Regions from separate parts of the Neobacillus sp. SRL179 genome, predicted to be linked through region 3. Evidence: a T-box and tRNA genes for the amino acid it is inferred to sense, from the RefSeq annotation. Region 3 holds a T-box; the other regions hold tRNA genes.
The links. A T-box is a leader RNA that pairs with one kind of tRNA and senses whether it is charged. The one in region 3 lies ahead of tyrS (tyrosine--tRNA ligase), so its partner is inferred to be a tRNA-Tyr.

Region 1 (7,093 bases), 2.5 Mb from region 3:
ATTCAGACAAACTCCGAATGCCAAAGACTTATCCGTGGGAGTCAGACTGCGAGTGATAAGATCCGTAGTCAAAAGGGAAACAGCCCAGACCACCAGCTAAGGTCCCAAAGTATACGTTAAGTGGAAAAGGATGTGGAGTTGCTTAGACAACCAGGATGTTGGCTTAGAAGCAGCCACCATTTAAAGAGTGCGTAATAGCTCACTGGTCGAGTGACTCTGCGCCGAAAATGTACCGGGGCTAAACGTATCACCGAAGCTGTGGATTGACACCATCAGGTGTCAGTGGTAGGAGAGCGTTCTAAGGGCGTTGAAGCTAGACCGTAAGGACTGGTGGAGCGCTTAGAAGTGAGAATGCCGGTATGAGTAGCGAAAGATGAGTGAGAATCTCATCCACCGAATGCCTAAGGTTTCCTGAGGAAGGCTCGTCCGCTCAGGGTTAGTCGGGACCTAAGCCGAGGCCGAAAGGCGTAGGCGATGGACAACAGGTTGATATTCCTGTACCACCTCTTTATCGTTTGAGTGATGGGGGGACGCAGGAGGATAGGGTAAGCGCGCTGTTGGATATGCGCGTCTAAGCAGTTAGGCTGGTGAATAGGAAAATCCGTTCACCGTGAAGGCTGAGCTGTGACAGCGAGGGAAATTTAGTACCGAAGTTCCTGATTCCACACTGCCAAGAAAAGCCTCTAGCGAGATAAAAGGTGCCCGTACCGCAAACCGACACAGGTAGGCGAGGAGAGAATCCTAAGGTGAGCGAGAGAACTCTCGTTAAGGAACTCGGCAAAATGACCCCGTAACTTCGGGAGAAGGGGTGCTCTTTGAGGTTCATAGCCTCGAAGAGCCGCAGTGAATAGGCCCAGGCGACTGTTTAGCAAAAACACAGGTCTCTGCGAAGCCGCAAGGCGAAGTATAGGGGCTGACGCCTGCCCGGTGCTGGAAGGTTAAGAGGAGGGGTTAGCGCAAGCGAAGCTCTGAATCGAAGCCCCAGTAAACGGCGGCCGTAACTATAACGGTCCTAAGGTAGCGAAATTCCTTGTCGGGTAAGTTCCGACCCGCACGAAAGGCGTAACGATCTGGGCACTGTCTCAACGAGAGACTCGGTGAAATTATAGTACCTGTGAAGATGCAGGTTACCCGCGACAGGACGGAAAGACCCCGTGGAGCTTTACTGTAGCCTGATATTGAATTTTGGTACAGCTTGTACAGGATAGGTAGGAGCCTGAGAAGCCGGAGCGCTAGCTTCGGTGGAGGCGTCGGTGGGATACTACCCTGGCTGTATTGAAATTCTAACCCGCACCCCTTATCGGGGTGGGAGACAGTGTCAGGTGGGCAGTTTGACTGGGGCGGTCGCCTCCTAAAGAGTAACGGAGGCGCCCAAAGGTTCCCTCAGAATGGTTGGAAATCATTCGTAGAGTGTAAAGGCACAAGGGAGCTTGACTGCGAGACCTACAAGTCGAGCAGGGACGAAAGTCGGGCTTAGTGATCCGGTGGTTCCGCATGGAAGGGCCATCGCTCAACGGATAAAAGCTACCCCGGGGATAACAGGCTTATCTCCCCCAAGAGTCCACATCGACGGGGAGGTTTGGCACCTCGATGTCGGCTCATCGCATCCTGGGGCTGTAGTCGGTCCCAAGGGTTGGGCTGTTCGCCCATTAAAGCGGTACGCGAGCTGGGTTCAGAACGTCGTGAGACAGTTCGGTCCCTATCCGTCGTGGGCGCAGGAAATTTGAGAGGAGCTGTCCTTAGTACGAGAGGACCGGGATGGACGCACCGCTGGTGTACCAGTTGTCTTGCCAAAGGCATCGCTGGGTAGCTATGTGCGGACGGGATAAGTGCTGAAAGCATCTAAGCATGAAGCCCCCCTCAAGATGAGATTTCCCATAGCGTCAAGCTAGTAAGAACCCTGAAAGATGATCAGGTTGATAGGTCAGAGGTGGAAGCATGGCGACATGTGGAGCTGACTGATACTAATCGTTCGAGGACTTAACCATTTATATTAGGTGAATTCGATTTTACAAACTTCTTCTGCATTATCTAGTTTTGAGGGAATGAAAAAATTTCAATTTTCTCTTGAAAAATATGAAAAAGACATTATAATAAAATAGTGTCGAATAAATAGTCTGGTAATTAAGGCGAGAAGGTCACACCCGTTCCCATACCGAACACGGAAGTTAAGCTTCTCAGCGCCGATGGTAGTTGGGACACGCGTCCCTGTGAGAGTAGGACGTTGCCAGGCTGTAATCTTATTATTCCGCAGTAGCTCAGTGGTAGAGCTATCGGCTGTTAACCGATCGGTCGTAGGTTCGAGTCCTACCTGCGGAGCCATTTTTATGGAGAGCTGTCCGAGTGGCCGAAGGAGCACGATTGGAAATCGTGTAGGCGGGTAACCCTGTCTCAAGGGTTCAAATCCCTTGCTCTCCGCCATAAAATAATTATTATCTGGCCCCTTGGTCAAGCGGTTAAGACACCTCCCTTTCACGGAGGTAACACGGGTTCGAGTCCCGTAGGGGTCACCATTTGGAGGATTAGCTCAGCTGGGAGAGCATCTGCCTTACAAGCAGAGGGTCGGCGGTTCGATCCCGTCATCCTCCACCATAATTTTAAATAGCAATATTATTATTGTCGCGGGGTGGAGCAGTCCGGTAGCTCGTCGGGCTCATAACCCGAAGGTCACAGGTTCAAATCCTGTCCCCGCAATATGGTCTGGTAGTTCAGTTGGTTAGAATGCCTGCCTGTCACGCAGGAGGTCGCGGGTTCGAGTCCCGTCCAGACCGCCATATGTTGGCTCAGTAGCTCAGTCGGTAGAGCAAAGGACTGAAAATCCTTGTGTCGGCGGTTCGATTCCGTCCTGAGCCACCATTTATTTTAGCTTTTGCCGATGTAGCTCAATTGGTAGAGCAACTGAATCGTAATCAGTAGGTTGGGGGTTCGATTCCTCTCGTCGGCACTTGTTGCTGGCAAAATGAATATTATATGTGGAGGGGTAGCGAAGTGGCTAAACGCGGCGGACTGTAAATCCGCTCCCTCCGGGTTCGGCGGTTCGAATCCGTCCCCCTCCACCATTTATAGGGGTATAGTTTAAAGGTAGAACGAAGGTCTCCAAAACCTTTGGTGTGGGTTCAATTCCTACTACCCCTGCCAAACAATTTTATTATGGCGGCTGTGGCGAAGTGGTTAACGCACCTGATTGTGGTTCAGGCATTCGTGGGTTCGATTCCCATCAGCCGCCCCATAAAATTTATCTTGAATATAGAACTAATATATATTAACATTGGGCTATAGCCAAGCGGTAAGGCATCGCACTTTGACTGCGACATGCGTTGGTTCGAATCCAGCTAGCCCAGCCAATTTGCGGAAGTAGTTCAGTGGTAGAACATCACCTTGCCAAGGTGGGGGTCGCGGGTTCGAATCCCGTCTTCCGCTCCAATATATCTTATATGGCGGCATAGCCAAGTGGTAAGGCAGAGGTCTGCAAAACCTTTACCACCGGTTCGAATCCGGTTGCCGCCTCCATATTGATTTAATAAGTCCAGTTTTTTTAATACGCCGGGGTGGCGGAACTGGCAGACGCACAGGACTTAAAATCCTGCGGTAGGTGACTACCGTACCGGTTCGATTCCGGTCCTCGGCATTGCTTTACAAAAAATTAATTACGCCGGTGTGGCGGAATTGGCAGACGCGCACGACTCAAAATCGTGTTCCGTGAGGAGTGTCGGTTCGACCCCGACCACCGGTATAATGAGACTGCTTGCCAAGCAGTGGGAAAAGCGTCCCTTACATTTTGTAAGGGACGTTTTTTATTTCTTTATTTTAACTTATATTAATAACAATTTTCCCCTTGGCATGGTGGCTTTCACTAAGGGCGTGAGCCTCTTTAATTCCCTCCTCACTTAAGGGGAATCTGTGTCCGATAATGACTTTAACTTTCTTTTGCTCTAACAGGTCAGCGATTATTCCTAGCTGTTCTCCGTTTGGAATAAGCCAAACCAATCTGGATTCTATTTTTTTCATTCCAGCTTTTTCTTTGTCTGGTTCAGAAACAATAGATGCTAGTTTTCCGCCTTCCTTTAGAATGCTAAAGCTCTTTTCCTGATTCTCTCCTCCTAAGGAATCAAGTACAAAATCAAAATCGTGAAGAACTGTTTCAAAATCCTCTTTTTTATAATCAATAACCACATCTGCACCAAGTGATTTTAAAAATTCGATATTATGGGTTCCTGCTGTTGTGGCAACATAGGCACCGGCATTTTTAGCAAATTGAATGGCAAATGTTCCAACGCCGCCGGCTCCTGCATGAATCAGCACCTTATCACCTCGTTTGACTTGTCCAAAATCAAAAAGGCATTGCCATGCCGTTAATCCAGCGAGTGGAACACAAGCTGCTTCTTCAAAACTTATTGAATCGGGAATTTTTGCGAGCAGATGAGCGTCAACGGCGGTATATTCTGCATAGGTTCCTCTATTAGTTGTTTCTGGTCTGGCAAATACCCGATCACCTTTTTTAAAATTAAGGACATTTTCACCAAGCATATCGACTGTCCCAGCTGCATCCCAGCCTAATATAATTGGAAATTCAAAAGGCAGCATTCCTCTTAAATATCCTTCACGCAGCTTCCAATCGATAGGGTTTATAGAGCTGGCATGGAGCTTAATAATTACTTGATCTTGTCCAGGTGAAGGTTTTTGAATCTCCCTTTCCTTTATCTGGTCTTTCCCGCCATATTCATCAATAATAATTGCTTTCATAGCAACCTCCTAAATAACTATAGATAACCCTCATAATATGTTCAAATTGGGTCTTTCAAATCCATTCAAAGGGAGCATTTTTATTCACTAGAATGAAAAATCGACAAATTTCGCAAAATCTACTTGACGATTAACGTAGTAATGTGTAATATTATTTAAGTCAGTTCATTCATCACTTTGACACATATTTCAACAAAAATGCGGGTGTAGTTTACTGGTAAAACCTCAGCCTTCCAAGCTGATGTAGTGGGTTCGATTCCCATCACCCGCTCCATACATATTAACTAACGCAGTGTATCGTTACATAAGAGAACGATGCATTGCGTTTTTTTATATTGGCTTTGTAAAAGAAGATGTTGATTTTGCATCCAGCCAATGAGGGACTAATCGCATCGGAAACTCGCCTGATTAGTCTTTCATCAAGTCTATGAAGGAATAATCCTAATAATCAACTATGTTACTTAACTTTATATAAAAAAAGATGCCCCTAACGGCATCCAATAATTTTGAAGGAACTATCTCCCCCATGGACCTGAGTAAACATGTTCATTAATGATTCAGTGAGCTTTTGAGCCTTTTCGTAATCAGTCGTGGGTCGCAGGTAAATGAGCTGCATGGCATTTTTAGTAGCAACTGTTACTTGGGTTCTTTCGGAGTCGACAAAAGGACTTCCAAACGGTCCGAGTTGATCAGAAGCTATAATAAGTTGGTCTAAGGAGTTCGTTCTTCCGTTAAGACCCAAGTACGACTCACCCGCTTCACCGATACGGGTTTCCACTGGTCCCTGCATTAAATCAAGATCGTAGATGCCAATTGGCACTTGATACTGCAAGGAGAAAAAATTATTAATATCAATCGCACTGTGAACAGAAGAAAGATAATTTTGTTTTTGAACTCTGCGAAATAATGCTTCAGAAGAAGGCCGATAGCGGTTGGGGTCTTTACCAATTGTTTTAAAAATGGCTCGCCATTCTTGTATGCCAGGCAGGTCTGTAACATGAGCATCTTCTAAATCAAAAAAGATTGATTCTTGAAAAAGCTGGAGCCTGCCTTTAATCATTTGAGGTGAAGATCCTACCGTTATATTATGGTATTCAATTACCCCAAGCTTAAAATGAGGAAAAAGCTCAGTAATCACTGATGAAAGTTGAATTTCCAACCATTCCACCTCCAAAATTTATTGAAAATAGTTTATCATAAATAGATGTGCTACTAATAACTTTAACAACTTAAATAGATGAACAATGGTAGAGAGGAGGGATTCAGGTGGATGTAAGTAAATTCAAAGCAGAACTTATCAGCTACAGTAAAGAAATTGGAATTGATAAAATTGGTTTTACAACGGCTGAGCCATTTATGGAATTGAAAAATAGATTAGTGAGACAGCAGGAACTCGGCTATCAATCGGGTTTTGAAGAACCGGATATTGATAAACGTGTCACACCTTCAATGCTGCTTGAAGAACCACGTTCGATCATTTCAATTGCCTTAGCCTACCCATCCAAAATGACAGAATCGGTGAAAGGCAAGAAGGGTGAGAGGAGGGGCATATTTAGCAGATCCTCCTGGGGACTTGATTATCATCATATCCTTAAGGACAGACTTAAAAAGCTGGAGGATTTTATTTTATTGAAGGTCCCTGAGGCACGCTTAAAATCAATGGTCGATACGGGAGAACTTTCCGATCGAGCTGTTGCAGAACGCGCGGGGATTGGCTGGAGCGGGAAGAACTGTGCGATTATTACTCCTGAATTTGGCTCATATGTTTATATTGGTGAAATGATTACAAGTATCCCTTTTGAGTCTGACACTCCAATCGAAGACCAATGTGGTTCTTGCACTAAATGTTTAGAGGCATGTCCAACAGGAGCTTTGGTCCAAGGCGGACAGATTAATGCTCAGCGTTGTATTTCCTTCTTAACACAAACAAAAGGATTTATCCCAGACGAATTTAGGGAGAAGATTGGTAACCGTGTCTATGGCTGTGATTCCTGTCAAACAGCGTGCCCGGCGAATAAGGGGAAAAACTTTCACTTTCATAGTGAAATGGAATCAGATCCGGAAGTAACAAAACCGTTATTAAAACCTATCCTAACTTTAAGCAATCGTGAATTTAAAAATAAGTTTGGCACTGTTTCAGGATCATGGAGAGGAAAAAAGCCAATCCAACGGAATGCAATCATTGCACTTGCCCATTTTAAAGATGAAACGGCCATACCTGACTTAATCAAAGTATTAGAAAATGAAGCAAGTCCAGTTTCAAGAGGAACCGCTGCCTGGGCATTAGGAAAGATTGGCGGAATGACCGCTCGTGCGGCATTATTAAAAGCAAAAGACAGTGAATCAGATA
Region 2 (7,093 bases), 1.6 Mb from region 3:
GATGGGCCCGCGGCGCATTAGCTAGTTGGTGAGGTAACGGCTCACCAAGGCGACGATGCGTAGCCGACCTGAGAGGGTGATCGGCCACACTGGGACTGAGACACGGCCCAGACTCCTACGGGAGGCAGCAGTAGGGAATCTTCCACAATGGACGAAAGTCTGATGGAGCAACGCCGCGTGAGCGATGAAGGCCTTCGGGTCGTAAAGCTCTGTTGTTAGGGAAGAACAAGTACCGGAGTAACTGCCGGTACCTTGACGGTACCTAACCAGAAAGCCACGGCTAACTACGTGCCAGCAGCCGCGGTAATACGTAGGTGGCAAGCGTTGTCCGGAATTATTGGGCGTAAAGCGCGCGCAGGCGGTCCTTTAAGTCTGATGTGAAAGCCCACGGCTCAACCGTGGAGGGTCATTGGAAACTGGGGGACTTGAGTGCAGAAGAGGAAAGCGGAATTCCACGTGTAGCGGTGAAATGCGTAGAGATGTGGAGGAACACCAGTGGCGAAGGCGGCTTTCTGGTCTGTAACTGACGCTGAGGCGCGAAAGCGTGGGGAGCAAACAGGATTAGATACCCTGGTAGTCCACGCCGTAAACGATGAGTGCTAAGTGTTAGGGGGTTTCCGCCCCTTAGTGCTGCAGCTAACGCATTAAGCACTCCGCCTGGGGAGTACGGCCGCAAGGCTGAAACTCAAAGGAATTGACGGGGGCCCGCACAAGCGGTGGAGCATGTGGTTTAATTCGAAGCAACGCGAAGAACCTTACCAGGTCTTGACATCCTCTGACACTCCTAGAGATAGGACGTTCCCCTTCGGGGGACAGAGTGACAGGTGGTGCATGGTTGTCGTCAGCTCGTGTCGTGAGATGTTGGGTTAAGTCCCGCAACGAGCGCAACCCTTGTTCTTAGTTGCCAGCATTCAGTTGGGCACTCTAAGGAGACTGCCGGTGACAAACCGGAGGAAGGTGGGGATGACGTCAAATCATCATGCCCCTTATGACCTGGGCTACACACGTGCTACAATGGATGGTACAAAGGGCAGCAAAGCCGCGAGGCCTAGCCAATCCCATAAAACCATTCTCAGTTCGGATTGTAGGCTGCAACTCGCCTACATGAAGCCGGAATCGCTAGTAATCGCGGATCAGCATGCCGCGGTGAATACGTTCCCGGGCCTTGTACACACCGCCCGTCACACCACGAGAGTTTGTAACACCCGAAGTCGGTGGGGTAACCGTAAGGAGCCAGCCGCCTAAGGTGGGACAGATGATTGGGGTGAAGTCGTAACAAGGTAGCCGTATCGGAAGGTGCGGCTGGATCACCTCCTTTCTAAGGAATATGCAGTCCTTGTGGACTGATAAAGTTGACCGCTTTTTGTTTGTTTAGTTTTGAGGGAGCAATTCTCTCAATGCACAACATTCGTTCTTTGAAAACTAGATAATCGTAAGAAGAAGCAAGAAAACATCGAGTAATCGCCATTTTAGTTTTCTCTCTTGAGTAATTAAGAGAAATAACCTTTTAGGTTAAGTTAGAAAGGGCGCACGGTGAATGCCTTGGCACTAGGAGCCGATGAAGGACGGGACTAACACCGATATGCTTCGGGGAGCTGTAAGTAAGCTTTGATCCGGAGATTTCCGAATGGGGGAACCCACTGCTCGTAATGGAGCAGTATCTTTACCTGAATACATAGGGTATTGATGGCATACCCGGGGAACTGAAACATCTAAGTACCCGGAGGAAGAGAAAGCAAACGCGATTCCCTGAGTAGCGGCGAGCGAAACGGGACATAGCCCAAACCAAGAGGCTTGCCTCTTGGGGTTGTAGGACACTCAACATGGAGTTACAAAGGAACGGGGTAAATGAAGCGATCTGGAAAGGTCCGTCATAGAAGGTAAAAACCCTGTAGTTGAAACTTCGTTCCCTCCTGAGTGGATCCTGAGTACGGCCGGACACGAGAAATCCGGTCGGAAGCAGGGAGGACCATCTCCCAAGGCTAAATACTCCCTAGTGACCGATAGTGAACCAGTACCGTGAGGGAAAGGTGAAAAGCACCCCGGAAGGGGAGTGAAATAGTTCCTGAAACCGTGTGCCTACAAGTAGTCAGAGCCCGTTCATGGGTGATGGCGTGCCTTTTGTAGAATGAACCGGCGAGTTACGATCCCATGCAAGGTTAAGTTGAAGAGACGGAGCCGCAGCGAAAGCGAGTCTGAATAGGGCGAATGAGTATGTGGTCGTAGACCCGAAACCAGGTGATCTACCCATGTCCAGGGTGAAGTCCAGGTAACACTGGATGGAGGCCCGAACCCACGCACGTTGAAAAGTGCGGGGATGAGGTGTGGGTAGCGGAGAAATTCCAATCGAACTTGGAGATAGCTGGTTCTCTCCGAAATAGCTTTAGGGCTAGCCTCACGTAGTAAGAGTCTTGGAGGTAGAGCACTGTTTGGACTAGGGGCCCTCATCGGGTTACCGAATTCAGACAAACTCCGAATGCCAAAGACTTATCCGTGGGAGTCAGACTGCGAGTGATAAGATCCGTAGTCAAAAGGGAAACAGCCCAGACCACCAGCTAAGGTCCCAAAGTATACGTTAAGTGGAAAAGGATGTGGAGTTGCTTAGACAACCAGGATGTTGGCTTAGAAGCAGCCACCATTTAAAGAGTGCGTAATAGCTCACTGGTCGAGTGACTCTGCGCCGAAAATGTACCGGGGCTAAACGTATCACCGAAGCTGTGGATTGACACCATCAGGTGTCAGTGGTAGGAGAGCGTTCTAAGGGCGTTGAAGCTAGACCGTAAGGACTGGTGGAGCGCTTAGAAGTGAGAATGCCGGTATGAGTAGCGAAAGATGAGTGAGAATCTCATCCACCGAATGCCTAAGGTTTCCTGAGGAAGGCTCGTCCGCTCAGGGTTAGTCGGGACCTAAGCCGAGGCCGAAAGGCGTAGGCGATGGACAACAGGTTGATATTCCTGTACCACCTCTTTATCGTTTGAGTGATGGGGGGACGCAGGAGGATAGGGTAAGCGCGCTGTTGGATATGCGCGTCTAAGCAGTTAGGCTGGTGAATAGGAAAATCCGTTCACCGTGAAGGCTGAGCTGTGACAGCGAGGGAAATTTAGTACCGAAGTTCCTGATTCCACACTGCCAAGAAAAGCCTCTAGCGAGATAAAAGGTGCCCGTACCGCAAACCGACACAGGTAGGCGAGGAGAGAATCCTAAGGTGAGCGAGAGAACTCTCGTTAAGGAACTCGGCAAAATGACCCCGTAACTTCGGGAGAAGGGGTGCTCTTTGAGGTTCATAGCCTCGAAGAGCCGCAGTGAATAGGCCCAGGCGACTGTTTAGCAAAAACACAGGTCTCTGCGAAGCCGCAAGGCGAAGTATAGGGGCTGACGCCTGCCCGGTGCTGGAAGGTTAAGAGGAGGGGTTAGCGCAAGCGAAGCTCTGAATCGAAGCCCCAGTAAACGGCGGCCGTAACTATAACGGTCCTAAGGTAGCGAAATTCCTTGTCGGGTAAGTTCCGACCCGCACGAAAGGCGTAACGATCTGGGCACTGTCTCAACGAGAGACTCGGTGAAATTATAGTACCTGTGAAGATGCAGGTTACCCGCGACAGGACGGAAAGACCCCGTGGAGCTTTACTGTAGCCTGATATTGAATTTTGGTACAGCTTGTACAGGATAGGTAGGAGCCTGAGAAGCCGGAGCGCTAGCTTCGGTGGAGGCGTCGGTGGGATACTACCCTGGCTGTATTGAAATTCTAACCCGCACCCCTTATCGGGGTGGGAGACAGTGTCAGGTGGGCAGTTTGACTGGGGCGGTCGCCTCCTAAAGAGTAACGGAGGCGCCCAAAGGTTCCCTCAGAATGGTTGGAAATCATTCGTAGAGTGTAAAGGCACAAGGGAGCTTGACTGCGAGACCTACAAGTCGAGCAGGGACGAAAGTCGGGCTTAGTGATCCGGTGGTTCCGCATGGAAGGGCCATCGCTCAACGGATAAAAGCTACCCCGGGGATAACAGGCTTATCTCCCCCAAGAGTCCACATCGACGGGGAGGTTTGGCACCTCGATGTCGGCTCATCGCATCCTGGGGCTGTAGTCGGTCCCAAGGGTTGGGCTGTTCGCCCATTAAAGCGGTACGCGAGCTGGGTTCAGAACGTCGTGAGACAGTTCGGTCCCTATCCGTCGTGGGCGCAGGAAATTTGAGAGGAGCTGTCCTTAGTACGAGAGGACCGGGATGGACGCACCGCTGGTGTACCAGTTGTCTTGCCAAAGGCATCGCTGGGTAGCTATGTGCGGACGGGATAAGTGCTGAAAGCATCTAAGCATGAAGCCCCCCTCAAGATGAGATTTCCCATAGCGTCAAGCTAGTAAGAACCCTGAAAGATGATCAGGTTGATAGGTCAGAGGTGGAAGCATGGCGACATGTGGAGCTGACTGATACTAATCGTTCGAGGACTTAACCATTTAATATTAGGTGGACTCGAGTTTTTTTAAAACTTCTTCTGCATTATCTAGTTTTGAGAGAATGAAAAAAGTTTAAAATTTCTCTTGAAAAATTTTAAAAAGGCATTATAATTAAATAGTGTCAATTGAATAATATAGTCTGGCAATTATGGCGAGAAGGTCACACCCGTTCCCATACCGAACACGGAAGTTAAGCTTCTCAGCGCCGATGGTAGTTGGGACACGCGTCCCTGTGAGAGTAGGACGTTGCCAGGCTGTAATCTTATTGTTCCGCAGTAGCTCAGTGGTAGAGCTATCGGCTGTTAACCGATCGGTCGTAGGTTCGAGTCCTACCTGCGGAGCCATTTTTATGTAAACCTTTAAATCAGCTATGCTTCCATAGCTCAGTAGGTAGAGCACTTCCATGGTAAGGAAGAGGTCAGCGGTTCGAGCCCGCTTGGGAGCTTACCTAATAAAATAGGCCCCTTGGTCAAGCGGTTAAGACACCTCCCTTTCACGGAGGTAACACGGGTTCGAGTCCCGTAGGGGTCACCATATTTGGAGGATTAGCTCAGCTGGGAGAGCATCTGCCTTACAAGCAGAGGGTCGGCGGTTCGATCCCGTCATCCTCCACCATAATTTTTCTAAACTATTATTTGCCGGGGTAGCTCAATTGGTAGAGCAACTGACTTGTAATCAGTAGGTTGGGGGTTCAAGTCCTCTCGCCGGCACCATTCTTTTTTAATTGAATATGGAGGGGTAGCGAAGTGGCTAAACGCGGCGGACTGTAAATCCGCTCCCTCCGGGTTCGGCGGTTCGAATCCGTCCCCCTCCACCATTCATATTTTTAAAAAAAGTTGGACATACTATCATTATCACATCATTGTTGGGCTATAGCCAAGCGGTAAGGCATCGCACTTTGACTGCGACATGCGTTGGTTCAAATCCAGCTAGCCCAGCCAGAGAGCCATTAGCTCAGTTGGTAGAGCATCTGACTTTTAATCAGAGGGTCGAAGGTTCGAGTCCTTCATGGCTCATCATAAAATTTTAGTAAAAACCCTGATGATCTTATATGATGGGTTTTTACTTTTGAATATGCGGAAGTAGTTCAGTGGTAGAACATCACCTTGCCAAGGTGGGGGTCGCGGGTTCGAATCCCGTCTTCCGCTCCAACTTTATTTGGGGTCTTAGCTCAGCTGGGAGAGCGCCTGCTTTGCACGCAGGAGGTCAGGGGTTCGATCCCCCTAGACTCCACCATCACACTACATATTTTGCCTTAAATCAGCTTACTGATTTAAGGCTTTTTTATTTTTCAAAGAGTTTCTTGGGGTCTAAACGTAAAATTTCCTAAAGGTAATTTTGGGGTCAAGCCCACTAAAAAATTCCTATACAATTTGAAGTGGAAAGTAAAATGATAAAAGCGGAAAGTAAATGTCCATAAGTGGAAAGTAAAAGAAGAAAAGAGGAAAGTAAATTTCCAAAAGCGGAAAGTAAGACGTTCAAAGTGGACAGTAACGAGAAAAGTTCAGTTAAAAAGGTAATTTAACTTAGTCTCTATTAAGCAATCAGCTATATAAAAAGACGAAGAATTAGATAACAGAGAGGAAAAGTATCTGAGCCAGGCTGCCTTGCCTGGCTCTTTTGCAGATTCTGGGGGTGGATTTTTAGAAGTGGAAAGTAAAATAATGAAAGTGGAAAGTAAATGTTCCAAATCGGAAAGTAAATGAAGAAAAGCGGAAAGTAAATTTCCAAAAGCGGAAAATAAAACGTTCAAAGTGGGTAGTAACGAGAGAACATCGCTCAACCACCAGAACGATCTTCATCCAATGTCTTGTCCCCTCGCTCATAAATTATCAGAACCTTTTTAAAATACCGTATATTTATACATGATTTTGTCGAGTTGAGTCATTTATATGTAAGCAGTTACAATAAAGCTATAATAAGGCAGGGGGGAAACAAATAATGACTAAAAAGTTGTCTATTATTGGTATGCCAATGGATTTAGGTCAAATGAGGCGTGGAGTAGATATGGGGCCAAGTGCCATTCGTTATGCGGGAATCAATGAACGATTAAAACCCTTATTTGATGAAATTCATGATTTGGGTGATATTCCAGTCGGCAGACCTGAAGTAGTGATTGATAAAGAGTCTAACCTGCGAAATTTAGATTTAGTTGCTGAAAAAAGCGCCTTGCTTGCAGAAAAGGTAGATGCCGCAGTCCAATCCGGTTCATTTCCGCTTGTACTCGGTGGGGACCACAGCATTGCTATTGGTACGTTAGCGGGAATTTCCAAACACTATCAGAATCTGGGTGTGATTTGGTATGATGCTCATGGTGATTTAAATACAGCTGAGACTAGCCCTTCAGGAAATATCCACGGCATGCCTTTAGCAGTAAGCATAGGATTAGGGCACAGTAAATTAGTGGAACTCGGTGGTTACTTTCCAAAGGTCAAACCAGAGAATGTCGTGATTATTGGTGCCCGGTCTCTTGATGAGGGTGAGAGGATACTCATTAAGGAAAAGGGTATGAAAGTGTACACAATGCACGAAATAGATCGGTTGGGAATGGCAAAGGTTATGGAAGAAACGATAGAATTCCTAAAGAATCGAACGGATGGTGTTCACCTTTCACTAGATTTGGATGGATTAGATCCAAGTGAATGT
Region 3 (7,093 bases):
CCTCTCTCGAAAATCTTTTGGAAATAATATTTTTCTTTTAGAGAATAGGTGGACATAATTTCCCTGACGATCTGCGAATCCATGGACATTTCCCTGTATATAAAATTGGTTAAATATATATTCTCACATTGATAATGGAGGATATCAGCAACGATCTTCTTTAGGCATTCTTTTGCACCTCGATCGATGGAGAGATAGGCTTCTTCAATCTTGCTCATATAGTGTTCAAAAAAATGCATAAAGCAATATTCCAGCAGACCTTGTTTATTATTAAAATGGTAGGCAATCGTAGCTGTATTTACTTTTGCTAAACTGGCAATATCTCTAATTGAAGTTCCCGAATAACCATTTGCATTAAACAACGAAATTGCGGCCTTTATAATTGCTTCTTTTGCATCCTTTTTCATTTCTTCTCCCCCTTCAGGTATCCCCATACATAATGATTCTTTGTATCATCGGAGATTCCTTTAAGAAAATATCGACAAAGTCTGCTCATTTTCTTCTAATTTTGCTATCATAGTTAATAAAACTTTAGAGAAAAAGGTGAAATAACATGTTTAACGTCGAAATGTATACCGGAAGTCGTGAAGAAAATTATCAGCTTGTTAAAAAGCAATTACGGGCACTTCTTCAAGATGAGAAAAACCAAATTGCTAATTTCAGTAATGCCTCTGCCCTTCTAAACCAATGCCTAGATCGAATTAACTGGGTAGGATTTTATTTAATGGATACAAATGAAGAATTAGTTCTTGGGCCATTTCAAGGCTTACCTGCTTGTGTGCGGATTCCAGTCGGAAAAGGGGTGTGTGGCACTGCAGCCTTAAATAGAGAAACAATGCTGGTTGCAGACGTTCATCAATTCCCGGGTCATATTGCTTGCGATGCTGCATCACAATCTGAAATTGTCATTCCGCTCATAAAAGGAGAAAAACTATTGGGTGTATTAGATATTGATTCCCCAGAGAAGAATCGCTTTGATGAACTTGACCAGCAAAATCTTGAAGAATTTGCAGCCATTTTACTGGAATACATATAAGTAGAAAAAAGTATGTCCCAAAGTGGCAGAGCCATTTGGAACATCGCTTTTTTTGGAATCCAGTTGAAATAATTTATGGTTATTCTTAAATCATAAAATAAACTTGACTTACCATGAATAAAAATTATATAATACTCCTTGTGTAAAATAGTGCAGCCTAATGTGTTCACTTTAATAGTCTCATTTTGTTCCTCAATATTTGATGGTGTATCTCGTAACCCTCTGCTGCTAGGGCGAAGGTACATGAAAACAAAATGGCTGTTTAAGAGTCTCATAACGGTTTTTATTTTACCAAAATAAAAACACGAAGGAGGAGTCATTCATGGCTCGTTATACTGGCTCAAGCTGGAAAATCTCTCGTCGTCTTGGAATTTCTCTAAGCGGTACGGGTAAAGAATTAGAAAAGCGTCCTTACGCTCCTGGACAACATGGTCCAAACCAACGCAAAAAGCTTTCTGAATACGGATTACAATTACAAGAGAAGCAAAAGCTTCGTCATATGTATGGCGTAACTGAGCGTCAATTCCGTAATCTATTCGATAGAGCTGGCAAATTAAGCGGCGTACACGGTGAAAACTTCATGATTCTTCTTGAATCACGTCTTGACAACGTTGTTTACCGTTTAGGTCTTGCTCGCACTCGTCGTGCAGCTCGTCAATTAGTAAACCATGGTCATATCTTAGTTGATGGTACTCGTGTAGATATCCCATCATACCGTTTAAAAGCTGGTCAAACAATCAGCCTTCGTGAAAAGTCACGCAATCTTGATGTTGTGAAAGAAGCAGTTGAAGTTAATAACTTCGTACCTGATTTCTTAACTTTTGACGCAGACAAATTAGAAGGTACTTTCACTCGCTTACCAGAGCGTTCTGAATTACCTGCTGAAATTAACGAAACACTTATCGTCGAGTTCTACTCACGTTAATCGTTCTAAAACCCTCGTACCAATTTTGGTACGAGGGTTTTTTCTGTTTTTTTGTTCCATAAAAAAAGGCTTTGAAAAGTTCAAAGCCCTTAAAATCTTTAATATTTAATTAGCGTATATTTCTTTTTACCTCTTCTCACAATGGTAAACTGACCTTCAATCCGATCACTTTCCTGTAAAGCATAATTCGTATCCGTTATTTTTTCACCGTTTATGGTAACAGCACCATTTGTGATATCTTCACGCGCCTGGCGCTTTGATGGAGAGATATTGGCAGCAACGAGTAACTCCACTAAGTTTCCTTCTGCTTCACTTGCATGAAAGGAAGGTACATCTTTGAAGCCCTGCTTAATCTCAGCAGCCGAAAGATTTTTGACATCACCGCTAAATAACGCCTGTGAAATTTTAATTGCCTGTTGCAGTGATTCTTCGCCATGGATTAACCGGGTCATCTCTTCCGCTAATGCCTTTTGAGCTTTACGAAGGTGTGGCTCATCCTCCACAGATCTTGCTAATTCGTCAATTTCTTCATGAGACAGGAACGTGAAAAGCTTTAAGTATTTGACAACATCAGCATCAGCGGTATTAATCCAGAACTGGTAGAACTCATAAGGCGTTGTCTTCTCGGCATCAAGCCAAACAGCTCCACCTGCTGTTTTACCAAACTTTGTTCCATCTGCTTTCGTTACAAGTGGAATGGTTAAGCCATACGCTTTTGCGCCTTCTGGCTGCATTTTCCGGATTAATTCCAATCCAGATGTAATATTGCCCCACTGGTCACTCCCGCCAACTTGCAATTTACAATCATGATGCTCATATAAGTGATTAAAATCCATTGCTTGTAAAATGGTGTAGGTAAATTCAGTAAAAGAAATACCTGTTTCAAGTCTCGATGCAATAGTATCTTTTGCAAGCATGTAATTAACCCCAATATGTTTACCAATATCACGTAAAAACGACACAATATCCATAGAACCTGCCCAATCATAGTTGTTCACCATAACTGCACCATTTTCACCTTCAAAGTTAAAAATCGAGGCAAGCTGTTTCTTAATCCCTTCTACGTTCTTTTGTACTGCTTCAAGGGTTTGCAGATTACGTTCTTCACTTTTTCCACTTGGATCACCAATTAAACCTGTTGCCCCGCCAACTAGAACGATAGGACGGTGTCCATGCTGCTGAAATCTTCTAAGTGTTAAAAACGGTACTAAGTGGCCAATATGTAAACTGTCAGCTGTTGGATCAGCCCCACAGTAAAGAGAAATTTTCTGGCTGCTTAATAGTTCTTGTAATCCTTCTTCATCTGATTGCTGGTATATAATCCCTCTCCATGCTAAATCCTGTAATAAATCCATCATAATCCTCCTTTGAAAATAAAAACAAAAACGTCCCTGCAAAAATGCAGGGACGTAAATTACGCGGTACCACCCAGCTTGAGGAAAAAATCCTCCAACTCAAAAAATTTAACGGTTCAATCCGTTTTCTGCTAGTCACGGTTGTTTTCACAGAAAAAGCTCTAGGATGTAATTCGTTCTTCTATGTGTGCCAGCTTTCACCACCGCTGGCTCTCTTTAAACAGGGACAGAAGAACTACAGTTGATTCCCTTCACAGCTTTATATTATAAAAATTACTATAGCTTTTTTTAACATATTTCTCTTCAACTGTCAAACCCGAACTGGAAATTTCAGAAAAATGTAGAAGGTTGTCAGTTTTTCCCCTTCTATATGCTATAATGTAAGGGATTTTATATTGAGGTGATGCATTGAATGAATGAAAAAATGCAAGCGTGGATAGAAAAAGCAAAATCCATACTGAACTTGTTTACCCATAAAAAAACGGTAAAAGGTGCACGAATTACCTATCAAGTCGTTTGGAATTTATTCCTCCTTGTCATGACTGTAGTCATACTAGGTGGTTCATTTGCTACAGGGGTGGGTGCCGGCTATTTTGCCTCACTTGTGAAAGATGAACCAGTCCGCTCGTATGAAAGTATGAAAAAGGATATATATAACTATACTGAAACATCGGATTTATACTTTGCCGATCAGGTTTATCTTGGCAGGCTGCGATCAGACCTTGTCCGTGAAGAGGTCAAACTTGATCAAGTCTCAAAGGATTTGACTAATGCAGTGATTGCAACAGAAGACGAATACTTTTATCAGCATAAAGGTGTTGTTCCAAAGGCCGTTTTTCGTGCTCTCTTTCAAGAAGTGACAAATTCTGCGGTTCAATCGGGGGGAAGTACATTAACCCAGCAATTAATAAAAAATCAAATTCTAACAAACGAAGTTTCGTTTCAAAGGAAGGCTAATGAGATTCTATTAGCACTCCGTTTAGAGAAGTTCTTCAACAAAAAGGAAATACTTGAGGCCTACCTTAATGTATCAACATTTGGCAGAAATGCTTCTGGACAAAACATTGCCGGTGTACAAGCTGCTGCAAAAGGAATCTTCGGAAAAAACGCTAGTGAACTAACCCTTCCACAGGCTGCCTTTATCGCAGGTCTTCCACAAAGCCCGTTTGGTTATACACCTTTCACAAGAGAAGGAACGGTCAAGAATAATCTTGAACCTGGTCTAACACGGATGAAGACTGTTCTAAAGAGAATGTTTGATGGTGGATACATCAATCAACAGCAATATGCTGAAGCATCGGCCTATGATATCACGAAGGACTTTACAAAGCCTGTTGCAAATCCACTTGAAAAATATCCTTGGCTTACGTTTGAAATTGAAAAACGCTCCATTGAAGTGCTCACCGCTGTCCTAGCCCAAAAAGACGGGTACACAGAAAAGGACATAAAAAATGATGACAATCTATATTATAAATACAAAATATTAGCAGACCATGATTTACATCAAAACGGCTACAAGATTAACACCACCATCAATAAAGATATTTATGATGCCATGCAAGTGGTAAAAGATAATTATCAATATTATGGACCCAATAAAGCCCAGGAAAAAGAAGATCCAGAAACTGGGGAGAAGATTACCGTCATGGAGCCTGTCGAGGTAGGGGCTGAACTGATTGAGAATAAAACAGGGAAAATTATTAGCTTTGTGGCTGGTCGAAATTATGACAATCAACAGCTCAACCATGCAACCAGTGCTATAAGACAAAATGGTTCTACGATGAAACCACTCCTCGTTTATGGACCAGCGATTGAATTAGGCAAAGCAGCACCAGGAACACCTCTGCCTGACGTTGAATTATATTTAGCAGGTAAAGCAAAGCCATGGCCGCGAAACTATGATTTGCGGTACAGCGGCATCGTTTCAGCTAGATATGCTTTAGCTAAATCTTATAACGTACCTGCTGTGAAATTATACAAAGACATTTTAGGTCAACAACCAGCTAAGTATCTCGAAAAAATGGGATTTACGTCACTTATAAAGCCAGACTTTGAAAACCCTTCAACCGCGATTGGATCATTGGAAAAGGGAGTGACAATTGAAGAAAATACAAATGCCTTCAGTACGTTCGCAAACAACGGCAAGTTTATTGACGCATATCTGATCGACAGCATTACTGATAAAGACGGAAAGATTATTTATCAGCACGAAGTAAAACCTGTTGATGTTTTCAAGCCGCAAACAGCTTTTTTAACACTTGACATGATGCGTGATGTTATTAAAATGGGGACGGCTGCAGGCGTGAATAGTAAATTAAAATTTAAGGCTGATTGGGCCGGCAAAACCGGAACGGGAAATCAGTATATTGATTCTTGGTTTGTTGCAACTAACCCAAATGTCACCTTTGGTATTTGGACGGGTTATGATACACCGAAATCACTAAAGACTTCTGGTATGTCCTATAGTCAGCGTACAAATAACCTGTGGGCTGAACTAATCAATGCCGCCTATTCGATCAAGCCAGACTTAGTCGCACCCAAAGAAACCTTTCAAATGCCAGAAGGAATTGTGAAACGCTCCTATTGCGCTGTTTCCGGCATGCTGCCATCTGCAGCATGTACTAAAGCTGGTTTAATCGAAAGCGATTATTTTAATGTGAATGATGTACCAACAAAAGCAGATGATAGTTTAATTGAAGGAAAGTTTGTTACTGTTGGGGATAAAAAATATTTAGCCTTGGATTCCACTCCAGCGGAGTTTGCCCAATCTGGTTTAATTTTAAATCCCGACTTTATCACTCGAATGGTTGGAAATAATTTTAAAAATTACAGTCAGTTGATACCTAAAAAAGAACGTTGGGGGAAAATTCTTGTGCCTACAGCTAAAATGGGGGATAACGGCAAGAATCCTGATGGTGTCAGCTTAACCGTAACAGGTAGCACATTAGCTTGGTCTGCCTCTCCAGATAAGGATGTTGTTGGTTACCGGGTTTATACAGGAGGTTCCTCTAAGGTCGCCAGCATCCGCAGTGGCTCAAGTCTCTCTTTTACAGCCAGCAGCGGAGCGTTTTATGTAACGGCTGTTGATATTGCCGGAAATGAATCAGCACCCTCTAATCTTGTCGAAGTCGGATCGGTGGTCGTCCCACCTCCAACTACAACACCAACCCCATAAGAGAAGCCGCACCATTATCGGTGCGGCTTTCTTTCTTATAATTTAATCTTCCATTGTAGACAGATCACCTGTTGGCAAATTAAGTTCCCATGCCTTCAAGACACGCCGCATGATTTTACCACTACGGGTTTTTGGTAATTTTTCCCGAAAATCAATTTCCCGTGGGGCCGCATGGGCAGCCAGACCTTTTTTCACAAACAATCTAATTTCTTCCTTTAATTCCTCTGAGGCTTCGTAGCCGTCACGTAAGGCGATAAAGGCTTTAATGATTTCCCCGCGAACAGGGTCAGGCTTTCCAATTACTCCGGCTTCTGCCACTGCAGGATGCTCCACAAGCTTGCTTTCCACTTCGAAGGGTCCCACGCGTTCTCCTGAAGTCATGATTACATCATCCACACGGCCTTGGAACCAGAAATAACCATCCTCATCCATATACGCTGAGTCACCGGATACATACCAATCACCTGGCATAAAGTAAGATTCATATTTTTCTTGATTATTCCATATCGTATGCATCATCGATGGCCAGCCCTTTTTTATGGCCAAATTCCCCATTCGATAAGGAGGCAATTCAACCCCTTGATTATCAACAATCGCAGCTG

Region 1: it has a tRNA-Tyr gene. The T-box ahead of tyrS (tyrosine--tRNA ligase) is inferred to sense a tRNA for this amino acid. The anticodon was not compared.
Region 2: it has a tRNA-Tyr gene. The T-box ahead of tyrS (tyrosine--tRNA ligase) is inferred to sense a tRNA for this amino acid. The anticodon was not compared.

The regions. Positions count from the first base shown of each region.
Region 1 covers NZ_OZ481792.1:1,187,418-1,194,510, forward strand. The annotation lists rRNA gene AC4E8C_RS05755 (23S ribosomal RNA) at 1-1,988, shown strand, start outside; rRNA gene rrf (5S ribosomal RNA) at 2,117-2,233, shown strand; tRNA gene AC4E8C_RS05765 (tRNA-Asn) at 2,248-2,322, shown strand; tRNA gene AC4E8C_RS05770 (tRNA-Ser) at 2,330-2,421, shown strand; tRNA gene AC4E8C_RS05775 (tRNA-Glu) at 2,439-2,513, shown strand; tRNA gene AC4E8C_RS05780 (tRNA-Val) at 2,517-2,592, shown strand; tRNA gene AC4E8C_RS05785 (tRNA-Met) at 2,621-2,694, shown strand; tRNA gene AC4E8C_RS05790 (tRNA-Asp) at 2,698-2,774, shown strand; tRNA gene AC4E8C_RS05795 (tRNA-Phe) at 2,781-2,856, shown strand; tRNA gene AC4E8C_RS05800 (tRNA-Thr) at 2,872-2,944, shown strand; tRNA gene AC4E8C_RS05805 (tRNA-Tyr) at 2,975-3,059, shown strand; tRNA gene AC4E8C_RS05810 (tRNA-Trp) at 3,065-3,138, shown strand; tRNA gene AC4E8C_RS05815 (tRNA-His) at 3,154-3,229, shown strand; tRNA gene AC4E8C_RS05820 (tRNA-Gln) at 3,270-3,344, shown strand; tRNA gene AC4E8C_RS05825 (tRNA-Gly) at 3,349-3,423, shown strand; tRNA gene AC4E8C_RS05830 (tRNA-Cys) at 3,437-3,510, shown strand; tRNA gene AC4E8C_RS05835 (tRNA-Leu) at 3,543-3,628, shown strand; tRNA gene AC4E8C_RS05840 (tRNA-Leu) at 3,652-3,733, shown strand; gene AC4E8C_RS05845 (NADP-dependent oxidoreductase) at 3,808-4,743, opposite strand; tRNA gene AC4E8C_RS05850 (tRNA-Gly) at 4,944-5,017, shown strand; gene AC4E8C_RS05855 (B3/B4 domain-containing protein) at 5,231-5,902, opposite strand; gene queG (tRNA epoxyqueuosine(34) reductase QueG) at 6,010-7,093, shown strand, end outside.
Region 2 covers NZ_OZ481792.1:176,103-183,195, forward strand. The annotation lists rRNA gene AC4E8C_RS00955 (16S ribosomal RNA) at 1-1,318, shown strand, start outside; rRNA gene AC4E8C_RS00960 (23S ribosomal RNA) at 1,511-4,447, shown strand; rRNA gene rrf (5S ribosomal RNA) at 4,586-4,702, shown strand; tRNA gene AC4E8C_RS00970 (tRNA-Asn) at 4,717-4,791, shown strand; tRNA gene AC4E8C_RS00975 (tRNA-Thr) at 4,820-4,892, shown strand; tRNA gene AC4E8C_RS00980 (tRNA-Glu) at 4,907-4,981, shown strand; tRNA gene AC4E8C_RS00985 (tRNA-Val) at 4,987-5,062, shown strand; tRNA gene AC4E8C_RS00990 (tRNA-Thr) at 5,085-5,160, shown strand; tRNA gene AC4E8C_RS00995 (tRNA-Tyr) at 5,180-5,264, shown strand; tRNA gene AC4E8C_RS01000 (tRNA-Gln) at 5,314-5,388, shown strand; tRNA gene AC4E8C_RS01005 (tRNA-Lys) at 5,391-5,463, shown strand; tRNA gene AC4E8C_RS01010 (tRNA-Gly) at 5,524-5,598, shown strand; tRNA gene AC4E8C_RS01015 (tRNA-Ala) at 5,608-5,683, shown strand; gene rocF (arginase) at 6,389-7,093, shown strand, end outside.
Region 3 covers NZ_OZ481792.1:3,684,435-3,691,527, forward strand. The annotation lists gene refZ (forespore capture DNA-binding protein RefZ) at 1-407, opposite strand, end outside; gene AC4E8C_RS18265 (GAF domain-containing protein) at 554-1,036, shown strand; gene rpsD (30S ribosomal protein S4) at 1,359-1,961, shown strand; gene tyrS (tyrosine--tRNA ligase) at 2,060-3,316, opposite strand; T-box leader at 3,362-3,580, opposite strand; gene AC4E8C_RS18280 (transglycosylase domain-containing protein) at 3,729-6,491, shown strand; gene acsA (acetate--CoA ligase) at 6,534-7,093, opposite strand, start outside.